DNA from 4 places in the Endozoicomonas gorgoniicola genome. Region 3 is predicted to be linked to each of the others. Evidence: predicted binding sites of a transcription regulator. Region 3 holds the regulator's gene; each other region holds the start of a gene.

Region 1 (3,211 bases), 3.6 Mb from region 3:
GGTTACTTTAACGTTCAGGTGCTTAGGACCGGTTGCGTCAGCCGTGATGTATGGCAGGTTTACGTCGGTCTGCTGTGCGGAAGACAATTCGATCTTCGCTTTTTCAGCCGCTTCTTTCAGACGCTGCATCGCCAGAGGGTCGCCTTTCAGGTCGATACCCTGGTCTTTCTTGAACTCTTCTGCCAGATAGTCGATCAGACGCAGGTCGAAGTCTTCACCACCCAGGAACGTGTCACCGTTGGTCGCCAGTACTTCAAACTGGTGTTCGCCGTCTACGTCGGCAATTTCAATGATGGATACGTCGAAAGTACCGCCACCCAGGTCATAAACCGCGATGGTCTGGTCGCCTTTACGCTTATCCATACCGTAAGCCAGTGCCGCAGCGGTTGGCTCGTTGATGATTCGCTTAACGTCCAGACCCGCGATGCGGCCAGCATCTTTGGTGGCCTGACGCTGAGAATCGTTGAAGTACGCTGGCACAGTGATGACTGCTTCAGATACAGACTCACCCAGGTAGTCTTCAGCGGTCTTCTTCATTTTTTTCAGGATTTCAGCAGAAATCTGAGGCGGTGCTTTCTTGTCGCCCTTAATTTCTACCCACGCATCGCCGTTGTCGGCTTCAACGATTTTGTAAGGCACCATCTCGATGTCTTTCTGAACCACGTTATCTTTATAACGACGGCCGATCAGACGCTTGATGGCAAACAGGGTGTTATCAGGGTTGGTAACGGCCTGACGCTTGGCTGGCTGACCTACCAGAATTTCACCTTCATCCGCAAAAGCGATGATGGAAGGAGTAGTGCGACCACCTTCAGCGTTTTCCAGAACCTTGGCTTTTTCGCCGTCCAGAATGGATACACAGGAGTTTGTTGTACCCAGGTCAATACCGATAATTTTACCCATGATGGTTATCTCCAGTACTCTGAAATCAGAGCGTTAAATTTTTGAAAACTGTTTAAATCCGGTTTGCCATCTGCCGTTGTCATCCTGTGTGCTTTACCCGATCAGAAGCCGGTAAAGCGTTTTGATGATCCGGAGGTCGATGGCCTTCGCTTTGCTATATGGGATCGCCCAATTTTTTTTCAAGTGTCCGATACAGACTTTTTTTCAATTTTTAATAGCTGCTCTAAATAACTGCTACTTGGAAACAACCACCATCGCCGGACGAACCAGGCGGTCATTCAAGGTGTAGCCTTTCTGGAAAACATCCATGACAGTGTTTGGTTCCATATCCGGATTAGGCACCATGGACATGGCCTGATGGAAATTCGGGTCAAATGGCTGACCAGCCGGATCGACCTGTTTTACACCTGACTTTTCCAGGGAAGACAGGAACTGCTTCAGGGTCAGGTTCATACCTTCAATGATACCTTCATGACTGCCTTCCGCCTGTTCGGCACTTTCAATGCCTTTCTCCAGGCTGTCTACCACCGGGATCAGGGAGTCGACAAACTTCTCCAGGGCAAACTTGTGGGCTTTTTCAACATCCTGCTGAGAGCGGCGTTTGATATTCTGCATTTCAGCGTGGGCGCGCAGGGTCTGGTCTTTAGCCTGTGCCAGTTGTTCGGTCAGGGTTTCAACCTGCTGTTGCAGCTTGCTGTCCGCAGCCTGTTCTGCTTCATCACCAAGAGGCACACCACCTTCTTCGTTAAGCACGAACTCTTCTACTGTTTCATGCTCAGCTGCTACTGCTTCTTCAGATACCTGTTCTTCAGGCTTACCGTTTTCAACTGTCATTCCGAATCTCCGGTTGGGAGTCAAATCTTTTACTGATGGGTTATATGGGGCTGGCTTTGGGAGTTTCAAGAGGAGGCAGGAAGTTTTTTGCCAATGGATTACGATGCCGTCCTGTTCTGAACCTTTATCCCTGAAAATCTTTTTGTCCCAAGCCTTTACGCCGCAACGACTTCAGGTTACTGTATATATAAACAGTTATACTAAAGCAGCCTCCGGAAGCCGTTATGCTGACTCAACTGTCTATCAGCAATTTCGCCATCGTTGACCAACTTGACCTGGATATTGAATCCGGCATGACCGTTATTACCGGCGAAACCGGTGCGGGTAAATCCATTATGCTCGACGCCCTGGGACTGGCCACCGGCGACCGCGCCGACCCGGAATGCGTCCGTACAGGCGCTGACCGGGCTGAAATTCACGCCTGCTTTGACCTGACCCTCTGTCCGGATGCCATTAAATGGCTGGAAAACAAGGAACTGCTCAGCGACAATGAATGCATTCTGCGCCGGGTCATAACGAAGGAAGGTCGTTCCAGAGCTTATATCAACGGCACCCTGTCTCCTCTCTCGGACCTGCGCGGCATCGGTGAGTTACTGGTCGATATTCATGGTCAGCATGAATCGCAATCCCTGCTTAAAAAGAACAGTCATCGCCTTCTGCTGGACGATTATGCCAATACCCGCAAACTGGCAACAGACGTCGCCTTTATTGCCCACCAGCACAATCGTTTACAGACAGAACTGGACGAACTGCTCAGCAGCCAGCAGGAACAGCACGAACGCATCCAGCTACTGACCTATCAACTGGAAGAGTTTGAACAGCTATCGTTGCAGGAAGGGGAACTCTCCGGGCTGGAAAAAGAACTGCAGCAACTCACCCATGCTGAAGCCACGCTGTCAGCCTGCCATCAAATCAACCATATCTGTTCCGACAGCGATGCAGGCAACCTGCTTCAGCAACTCACTCACTGTATGCATCTACTCGGCGATCTCTCCGTTGACCACCCAGCCATCAACAGCACCATGGAGATGCTTTCATCTGCCCATATTCAGGTAGAAGAAGCCGTAGGCGAGCTGAATCATTTTATTGACCACTTTGATGCCGACCCGCAACGTATGCAGGAAGTGGATGAGCGACTCAGTGCCATATATGACCTGGCCAGAAAGCACCGCGTTCAACCCGATGAACTGCTGGGCAAACAACTGTCACTTGCCAGTGAACTGGAAAAAATACAGTTCAGCGATGAACACGCAGACTCCCTGCAAAGCAAACTGGACGAACTCAAACACAAGTATCAGGCCAAGGCAGAAAAGCTGTCTGAACGTCGCCAGAAAGCAGCCCGTAAACTGGAAAAGCAGGTTATTGCACGCATGAGCCTGCTGGGAATGCCCCGGGGCCTGTTCAACATCTCGCTAACACCGCACGATACCAAAACCCTTTCACCACTGGGGCAGGAAGACATTGAGTTTCTCGT
Region 2 (3,211 bases), 990 kb from region 3:
GTTAATGTCGCGAATAATGACTTGGTTCGTGTCACAGGTTATATGGTTCGTCGTTCCGATATTAAAAAGCACAAAGAAGAAGGGTCCAGAATAAACAGTACTGTATTTGGTGCTGAGGCTGCAGAGAACTGTGGCATTCTTGACAGAAAATCACGGGTTATCAGTAATGAGTTTCAGCCTTGGGTTGCCATGGGTGAGTAATGGCAGAACGACTGTTTCCGGCCTGATCAGCAAGGTGATACCATTTTCCTGTGTTGACGGGCCGGGAAACAGGTTTGTAATCTTCCTGCAGGGTTGCAATTTTAACTGCAAAAACTGCCACAACCCTCAAACCATCAATTTCTGCAATCACTGTGGTGATTGTGTTGAGCAGTGCCCTTCGGAAGCACTGAGTTTAAATGACGGTAAAATTAGTTGGAATAGCAGGCAGTGTGAAAGTTGTGATCAGTGCCTTGATATTTGTCCGGTTAACAGCTCCCCAATGGTTGAAGAGAAAACGGTTGAGGAGTTGCTACAGCAGATTAGAGTGGCGTCGCCTTTTATTGATGGCATTACCCTTTCAGGCGGTGAAGCGACGGTTCAGTTGAAGTTTGTGAAAGCTTTCTTTACCGCTGTTAAAAATGACTCAGCTTTAAATCATTTAACCTGTTTGATCGATAGTAATGGCTACTTGCCGCTATCGGCCTGGAAGTCTGTACTGCCTGTAATGGATGGCGCTATGATCGACCTTAAAGCGATGGATGCTGACCTACATAAATGGCTGACGGGAAGAGATAACTTCAGGGTTTTTCAGACGATTGAATATCTGGCTTCAGTGAGTAAGTTGATAGAGGTCAGATTGCTGATAATACCAAACATTAATGATACAGCTGAGGAGAAGATGGCAGTAAAAGATTATCTGTCATCACTCAATACAAACATTAATATCAAGGTAAATGCATTCAGTAATAAAGCGGTAAAAGGTGAAGCTATTGACTGGCTGTCACTATCTGAGGAAAAGAAAGCACTGTATCTTCAGTCAATAAATAGGTGATAAAAAATGCACCCAGAAGTTGGTGCACCTGGTATTAGTTCAGACCCGGGAGGGCAGGCTAGAAACACTCTGATCTGGTAATTTCAACTTTTTCAGTAGTTCCTGAGTAAAACCGGAACCAGGCTTGCCTTTGAATGAAGGGGTGGCTGCTGGTGTTCATAAACAGATCGGGAGCGAGTTGACAGCAACAGGGTTGTGAATTTATCGTATACTGTATCTATGTACAGTATACGATAAAAGCATGATTATAACACCAAAACTATTGCAACCCCCGTCTGGGAAAACATCCTTTCCCTTTTACCAAAGCCCTGTTGCCTGTGGTTTTCCCAGCCCTGCGGCGGATTATCTGGAAGACCGGCTATCCCTTGACCAGCTTCTGGTTCAGCATCCGGCCGCAACCTTTTTTGCCCGGGCTCAGGGTAATTCGATGATAGGTGCGGGCATTCATGACGGCGACCTGCTGATAATTGATCGTTCCCTGACCGCCCGTTCCGGAGATATTGTCATCGCCTTGCTGGACGGCGAACTGCTGGTTAAACGTCTGAAGCTGAACAATAAGAAAGCCGAACTGCATTCGGAACACCCCGATTATCCCCCGGTACGATTAACGGCAGAACAGGAGCTCGATGTATGGGGCGTGGTTACACAGGTTATTCATGAGTTGCGGTCGTAATGGGCAGCGACAAGGTCATCGCACTCTGTGATGCCAATTCGTTTTATTGTTCTTGTGAACGTGTGTTTGATCCGACTCTGTTGAATATCCCTTTAGGTGTACTCAGTAATAATGATGGTTGCATTGTCGCCCGAACCCCTGAACTCAAAGCATTGGGCGTGAAGATGGGAACGCCTGCCTTTAAGGTCAGGCATCTGGTTGAACAGGGTGCCATTGTTCTGAAAAGCTCCAACTACACCCTTTATGGTGATATGTCTTCCCGCTTTATGTGGGTGCTGGAGCAGTTCAGCCCGGACGTAGAGGTGTATTCCATCGATGAGGCGTTTGTGGACTTGGCGGGCTTCCCGAAAGAACAGCTATTGATGATGGGGCAACAGATAAAACAGCGGGTACAGCAGTGGACAGGACTGCCCATCGGCGTCGGCATTTCCACCACCAAAACCCTCGCCAAACTCGCCAACTATGCCGCGAAAAAATATCGAGCTACCGGTGGTGTGGTGGACTTAACGGACTCCAAACGACAGCAACGTTTAATGGCGATCACGCCGGTAGGCGAAGTCTGGGGTGTAGGGCGAAAAATCAGCCAGCGCCTGCAACGGCAAGGCATTCACACAGCGGCAGACCTGGTCAAATGCCAACGAAGCTGGATTAAAAAACATTATTCTGTGGTACTGGAACGCACTGTCTGTGAGCTTCAGGGGGAAAGCTGTATTCCCAGAGAAGACGAAAACACTGGCAATAAACATCAGATTATCTGCTCCCGCAGTTTTGGTGGCAGGGTCACAGAAAAAAGCGATTTACATTCCGCACTGTCCAGCTTTGCCACCCGAGCCTGTGAAAAGCTGCGCTCACAACAGAAGTTTGCCCGTGAAGCCGTTGTCTTTATTCGTACCGATCCCTTTAAAGAAGCGCCTCAATATTGCCAAAGCATTCGTTTAGTAGCACCCAGCCGAACCAATGACACTCGTCTCTGGTTACAGCAGATTACTCCTGCATTAGACGCACTCTATCAGCAAGGCTACGTGTACAAAAAAGCAGGCTTTATGTTGCTTGACCTGTGCGGCAGCCAGAGTTTTCAGGGTGACTTGCTGAGTATGAACAGCCTGCCTGAAGCCAGTGAAATAATGAAGGTACTGGATGCGGTTAATCAACGATTTGGGCAACAGACGCTGAAACCGGCATCCATTGGTTTTCAGCCCGCAGGCTGGTGCATGAGCCAGCAATCGTTGAGTCCAAAATACACGACGAGGTGGAGTGATATTATGACGGTGGGTGCCAAGTAGTAATATTTGCATGCTCGTCATCATCGCAATCCTTTACAACCCTTGCTATCAGGATAGAGCGGATAGATTTGACACTCAGTTCGGGGCTTCTAAAATAAATGTGTAGCGCTCATTTATTCCCACTTGCAGGCGCTTAACAAATATCGCTAAACAGGAGATCGAATCATGCCTCAGATACTTTCCTTCTATATTGATGAAACCCTTGTTCAGGGAAAAGTCACC
Region 3 (3,211 bases):
GGATGCTCCGCGTCAGGATTCGGAAGGCAATCCGGCCGTTATTCGCTATAGCCGCAAGACTAAACAACAGTACGTGATGTCAGAAACGGCTGGAAAGGCAACAGGCTGGAGCGCTACCTTCGAGGAAGGTAAGTGGGTTGAGAAGCAAACTAAAAAGCGTGCTGCTAAAAAAGCCTGAATGTCCTGATCCTGCGAAGCCTCTGCCACAACTGACGGAGGCTTTTTTTCTTCTGATGCCATTCATTAACGTGTTGATTTGTGTAAACAGGGATTATCATGTCGGACTGGTCTGCAAACACCAATAAAAGGTTACACTTTGCCCGTATTCAACTGAATGCCTGGGAGTCGGCTGAGCATCAGGAAGCCCCCGCTTTCAGGGAAGGTTTTCTACTGCAGCTGCAACTGGCCTGGCGATCTTTGCTGGCTGAAATCCTGGAATCCTATCGCGTTTCGTGTGATGTAGCGCCATCGTTTACTGAAGCCCTGTCGCTGATCAGGGAGAAGGGTGAAGCCGCTTCTGAGTTTACACAGTTGGAAGCCCTCTTAGATAACGGTTGGTTAAAACAGCTGGAAGTATACTGGCAGAATCTCTTTATTCCTTACCAGTATGAAGGGCTACCACAAGGCAACGGCTTGATTCAGTGGGTCAATCAGGAAGGAGAGGGTAATGACGCCATTCTGACTGTAGACGGTGGAAAGGACGGTTTGAAGCGATTTAAAGATCTGGTCGGACATTTCCGGAATTTCAACCTTGAATGGTAGTCAACACTGTTTGATCAATGTTATTGGTAGAATTTGACGTGTCTCTCATTTTTAATTTATCTTCCTGTCACCCACTTGAATTTTTCACTTTTATGATTCAGTCTGTTGTCTCGGTTAATACGGAGTGAATCTTTATGTCTGCATCGCCTCTGGAAATTGTTGAACTCAGGACGGGAGAAATCGTACTGCGTCGCAGTGACGAACCAGATGTTGAACCGCTGCTGACCCTTAAGTTTTCTGACGAGGCTCACAGATGCCTGCTGGAAGACTATCTGCAGGTGGCTAAAGCGATGTTTGATGCCGGGATGCTGGAGCTGGCAGCGGTTACCAGCCCATACCGGAATGAAGACGACACCTGCGAACACCGGGTGCTGCACTGACCCGCATTTTCCTCACAAGCTTTCAGGCCGCATCCCTGCTTCTGATGGTCAGGCAGTTACACTGCCCGCTGCGGGCAGCATCTTCGAGCCTGGAAAGGTCTTCCTGATCCATCTGGTTTATCCAGCTGATCACAGTATGGCTGGTGCCACAGGCAAGCGCTTGGAATGTGAGATCCAGTGGTTGTTTGCGGCTGGCACGGTTGAGTACCCTGACATTGCAGCTGCTGATACCCTCTGACTTTAGCCACTTAATGGTTTGGCTAGGATTGTTGTCAGACAGGATCAGGGTGAGCCAGCGCTGTTCTTCTTCGTTAGCCAGTTTGGACAGGACTGGGGATAGAAACAGTCCTGATTGCCATGCAGGGCCGGACAGAATCAATTCATTTACTCTGGGCTGGTCTGATTCCCTTGAATGAGTGACTGTGTGCGTTCGCATAAACTTCCTCCTCCACGAATGACATCAGTGCCTGATTACACCGACACTCAAGCCTTCAATGGCAAACAGGTCCTGAGTCAAATCAACGACAATGGTTTCGAACTCTTCGTTTTCAGGGTGCAGCAGTACGGTGTTCTTTTTTTTCTCAAAACGTTTTACGGTGACTTCGTCGTCAATGCGTGCCACAACTACCTGACCATTACGCACGTCAGTGGTCTTGTGAACCGCAAGCAGATCACCATCCAGAATGCCGATATCTTTCATACTCATGCCTTTTACACGCAGCAGAAAGTCAGCTCTGGGAGTAAAAAAGTCGCCTTTGAGTTGCAGGTGGTTTTCAATGTGTTCCTGCGCCAGAATCGGACTACCGGCAGCCACCTGACCAACCACCGGAAGACCGTCGGTATTGACCGTATCAGGAATACGAATGCCACGGGACGCTCCGGGGGTCATCTCAATAGCGCCTTTTCGCGCCAGGGCTCGCAGGTGTTCTTCGGCAGCATTAGGGGAGCGGAAACCGAATGTTTTGGCAATCTCGGCCCGTGTTGGTGGGAAGCCAGTACTTTCGATATGAGATTTGATGAGTTCCAGTATTTCAGACTGTCTTTTGGTGAGCTTAATCATGGTGGTTAATCTGTTTTTTTATACAGTGACTGTAATTATATACAGTAAATCTGCTGTTTCAAGCTGTATATCACTGATCGTATCTGTTTCGGTCTATTTTCTTGACAGCGATTATGTTTAAAACGAAAGTATTAAACAGCTGTTTAAAACTCGGAGAGTACAGGCATGGGACAGGGAGATACGGTTACAAAAATTCTTGATACGGCGGAAGCGCTCTTCGCTGAACATGGCTTTGCGGAAACTTCGCTAAGATCGATTACGGGCAAAGCCGGGGTTAACCTTGCAGCGGTCAATTATCACTTTGGGTCAAAGAAAGTCCTGATTCAGGCAGTGTTTGCCCGTTACCTTGACCCATTTGCAGCCAACCTGCAGAACAGTCTGGATGCTCTGGATGATGATGAGCCGCCTGAACTGGAGGCTGTGCTTAACCTGCTGGTTGACCAGATCATAGCGGTACAGCCGCGACATAATGATGACCTGTCGACCTTTATGAAACTGTTAGGGCTTGCCTACAGTCAGAACCAGGGACACCTTAAACACTATCTGACAGAAGCTTATGGCAAAGCTTTTCACCGCTACTATCTGTTACTGAAAAGTGCCTGTCCGACATTACCACCTGCCGAGATGTTCTGGCGTACCTACTTTATCCTGGGCTCTGCTGTTTTTACTATGTCTGGTGTGGAAACCCTGCAGTCTATTGCCAGACGCGATTTCGCGATAGAAGATTCTATGGTGACGATCCTGCGCCGCATGGTACCTTTTATGGCGGCAGGTCTGCGAGCGCATACCTGATATCACACACTGGATTGATAGTCTGGTTATGCCGATAACCGGATAGTGTTAAAAAAAGGCTGAATGATTGTGCATATAACGGTTCATATTCCCAGTCAGGAACTGATTCTGATTCAGGATGATGGTCAGTGGGTTCATTACCCGGTGTCTACAGCCAGTAAAGGTACAGGCCAGCAGGAAGGCAGCTGGCAAACTCCCCTGGGCCGGCATGTTGTTC
Region 4 (3,211 bases), 1.3 Mb from region 3:
ATGATGTTCCAGCGGTTTTGATCACGGCGAATACCCGTCAAAACCTGCGTGAAAAATGTCTGGAGCTGGGAATCCGTTTTCTCAGTAAGCCGGTTAAACCGGCAGCTCTCAGGGCGTTGCTGACATCTGTCGCTCAAACATCAGAAGCCTGATTATTATTCGACCCGTTGGGCGACTCGTTAGGAGACTCGTTGGGTGAGTCGTTGGGTGAGTCGCTACCGGGTTGATCAATTTCCAGCTCTTTCATGGCAATAACCGCCTGGGTGCGGTTACGAACCCCCAGTTTTTTGAAAATGGCGGTAACGTGAGCCTTGATCGTGGCTTCTGACACTTCCAGATCGTAAGCGATCTGCTTGTTCAGCAGGCCTTCACTGATCATGCCCAGAACCCGGAACTGCTGCGGAGTCAGGGAGGCGAGCTTTTGTTCGATATCCGGCGTTTCCTGCTGTGTGGCGATATTTGCCATATTGTCGGGAAGCCAGACTTCGCCATCCAGTATTCTGGCGATTGCTTCTTTCAGGGTATCCAGTGGTGCGGATTTTGGAATGAAACCGTTAGCACCGTGTTGCATGGCGCGCCGGATGACCTGCTGGTCGTCGGAGGCTGAAACAATGGCAACCGGCACCTCGGGGTAGTGTCCCCGAAGAAAGATAAGGCCAGATAAGCCATGAGCGCCGGGCATGTGCAGATCAAGCAGGATAAGATCAGGGCTTGGAACCTGTCCCAGCACCGACTGTAGCGCCGCTATCGAGCCTGCCTCGTGTATCTCAGGATTTACCAGCCCTTGTCGTAACGCAGCCTGCATTGCAGCCCGGAACAGGGGGTGATCGTCAGCAATTATTATGGTGTGTTCCATACCATTGAGATTGCCATCTTGTCAGAGGAGTGTAAAGCGCTAGTTTGCTATGAAAATGCCGTTTTCATAATTTGCGGTTACGAAAACGGCAATAGAATTACTTTGCGATCAAAACTTTTGCTGGCGTGTCAGAGTATTGGGTGCAGCAGCTTTTGGATTGTACCGGACTAAAGCGTTCCGGGAACTTGCCAGTAATCCCCTCATAGAACGCCTGAATTTCACACAGGTCTTTTTCCATGTTGTCGGTCGGTTTCACTATTGGACCAAAGCCGCCTGCTTTGCGTTTGAAATCCAGATACCCCAGGATAATGGGGATATTGGCGTTTTTAGCCACATGATAAAAACCGGTGCGCCAGCGATCCCCTTTGGCACGAGTGCCTTCCGGGCAGATGACCAGACGCAGCTGTTTGTTGCCTTTGAAGGCACAAACCGTCTGCTCTACCATGCTTTTCGGCTTTGTTCGGTCGACGGCAATGCCACCCAGCCAGCGCATGATGGGTCCAAAAGGCCCCCAGAACAGGCTGGATTTGCCCGTCCAGTAGCAGTGGACGCCGGTACACAGGCCAATGGCAATACCATAGAAAAAGTCCCAGTTGCTGGTGTGTGGTGCAGCGATAAGGATAAACCTTGGTGCCTTGGGCTTTTTACCTTCCACTTTCCAGCCGGACAAAAACAGTCCCAGTCTGGCAATCAGGACACATAACGGGTGAATAACCGGTGTATTGAAAATCGTAAAGCGCATTTGCAGTGCCGTGATTCTCTCGTTGGAAAATAGCAATGTTGTTTAAACAACAAGGGTTATGAGGCATTCCTCATAAGTACACTGACTCAGCACACTTATGAGGAATGGCTCGGTAAAGGAACCTGCCTGAGTCACCATCGGGCTTTGGATAAATGATGGTCTTCTGACCCGGCAATGAAGTCATTGGAGCGCATTCAACGCCTTTCTGGATAACATGGGAATACGGGGAAGTGGCTATTGCCAAAAATAAATACTTTTGTTCCATGATTGTCTGAGCAGGCATTTTACACTGTATAAAAAAACAGTTTTTCTTGCGTATTAAGCCAATGAATCAGTAACATAGATGTAATGAACCTGTTGTGTAACTGACCTGTTATGTCTGATCAGCTTTCTACTTCAATACCTGGAGAAAATCGTAAAATTCTGCACGTAGATGCAGATGCATTTTACTGCTCGGTAGAAGAGCGTGAAGATAGTTCGTTAAAAGGAAAGGCTTTTGCCGTTGGTGGCAGGCCAGAGCGACGTGGAGTAATCGCCACCTGCAGTTACGCTGCCAGAGAGGCGGGAGTTCGCTCTGCCATGGCGTCATTTCAGGCCATCAGGTTATGCCCAGAGCTAAAAATTATTCCTCCACGATTTGAACTCTATAAAGAAGCTTCGAAGAAGATGCACGACATCTTTCAGCGCTATACCTCACTTATCGAACCTCTGTCGCTTGATGAAGCCTATCTGGATGTCACCGGTGTTCAGTTGTGCAAAGGCAGTGCCACACTCATGGCACAGGACATTATGCGGGCGGTCAGGGAGGAGGTGGGTATAACGGTTTCTGTAGGCGCTGCACCCAATAAATTTCTTGCCAAAATAGCCAGCGACTGGAATAAACCAAATGGTTTATTTGTAATCCCGCCCACAGATGTTGAGGACTTTGTCTTTGAACTTCCGGTTGAGCGGATACACGGCGTTGGTAAAGTAACCACTGAAAAAATGAACAATAAAGGTATTTTTACCTGTGGTCAGCTACGACAGTATTCTCCCCTGGAGCTATGTCGCTGGTTCGGCACTTTTGGCGAGCGCCTCTGGGAGATGGCTCGTGGAGTGGATGAGCGTCCGGTGGAAACCGGGCGGCGGCGTAAATCCCTTTCGGTTGAACATACCTACGACACTGATCTTCTGGATGAGGCTGATATTGTCGCTAAGGTAAAGCCTCTGCTGGATGATCTGGCGCAGCGATTTTCCGGGATCAATTCTGAATACGCTGTGCAGAAACGCTTTGTAAAAGTTAAATTTTCAGACTTCAACCAGACGACGCTGGAAGAGATTCCTGATCGGGATGACCTGGATGCTGAAGAACATTTCAAAACCCTGATGGTCAGGGCATGGGAGCGGGGTAATAAGCCGGTTCGGTTGCTGGGGCTGGGGGTGCGGCTGATTGACCTGCGTGCGCCAGAACGATTTTTGCAACTGGAACTGTTTGAGCGGAAACGACCCGGGCTTTGACTGGTATGAGAAGCTGTTTGAAATGATTTGACAGCCAGGTATATATCGAAATAATGGTTTTTTTTATTTGTCCTTACTGGTTGTTTTATGCAGTTGACCCTTACCACGCCAGCTTT

The links. Region 3 encodes LexA, which represses DNA repair genes until DNA is damaged. Its sites were predicted from a motif close to TACTGTNTANNTANACAGTA; they were not measured.
Region 1: a site for LexA is predicted at 1,915-1,934, ahead of recN (DNA repair protein RecN). Genes of this name have one in related genera too.
Region 2: a site for LexA is predicted at 1,243-1,262, ahead of NX722_RS15075 (LexA family protein). Genes of this name have one in related genera too.
Region 4: a site for LexA is predicted at 1,886-1,905, ahead of dinB (DNA polymerase IV). Genes of this name have one in related genera too.

Annotation. Positions count from the first base shown of each region.
Region 1 is NZ_JAPFCC010000001.1:5,871,103-5,874,313, reverse strand. Features, by position in the region: gene dnaK (molecular chaperone DnaK) at 1-903, opposite strand, end outside; gene grpE (nucleotide exchange factor GrpE) at 1,138-1,737, opposite strand; gene recN (DNA repair protein RecN) at 1,962-3,211, shown strand, end outside.
Region 2 is NZ_JAPFCC010000001.1:3,254,624-3,257,834, reverse strand. Features, by position in the region: gene NX722_RS15085 (YjjI family glycine radical enzyme) at 1-201, shown strand, start outside; gene NX722_RS15080 (YjjW family glycine radical enzyme activase) at 167-1,033, shown strand; gene NX722_RS15075 (LexA family protein) at 1,275-1,706, shown strand; gene NX722_RS15070 (Y-family DNA polymerase) at 1,706-2,989, shown strand; gene NX722_RS15065 (hypothetical protein) at 3,155-3,211, shown strand, end outside.
Region 3 is NZ_JAPFCC010000001.1:2,261,698-2,264,908, reverse strand. Features, by position in the region: gene topA (type I DNA topoisomerase) at 1-178, shown strand, start outside; gene NX722_RS10365 (DUF6586 family protein) at 277-762, shown strand; gene NX722_RS10360 (nucleoside/nucleotide kinase family protein) at 897-1,142, shown strand; gene NX722_RS10355 (hypothetical protein) at 1,165-1,578, opposite strand; gene lexA (transcriptional repressor LexA) at 1,603-2,202, opposite strand; gene NX722_RS10345 (TetR/AcrR family transcriptional regulator) at 2,368-2,994, shown strand; gene NX722_RS10340 (L,D-transpeptidase) at 3,058-3,211, shown strand, end outside.
Region 4 is NZ_JAPFCC010000001.1:995,284-998,494, forward strand. Features, by position in the region: gene NX722_RS04580 (PAS domain-containing hybrid sensor histidine kinase/response regulator) at 1-152, shown strand, start outside; gene NX722_RS04585 (response regulator transcription factor) at 134-856, opposite strand; gene NX722_RS04590 (lysophospholipid acyltransferase family protein) at 954-1,598, opposite strand; gene dinB (DNA polymerase IV) at 1,974-3,095, shown strand; gene NX722_RS04600 (DUF2721 domain-containing protein) at 3,183-3,211, shown strand, end outside.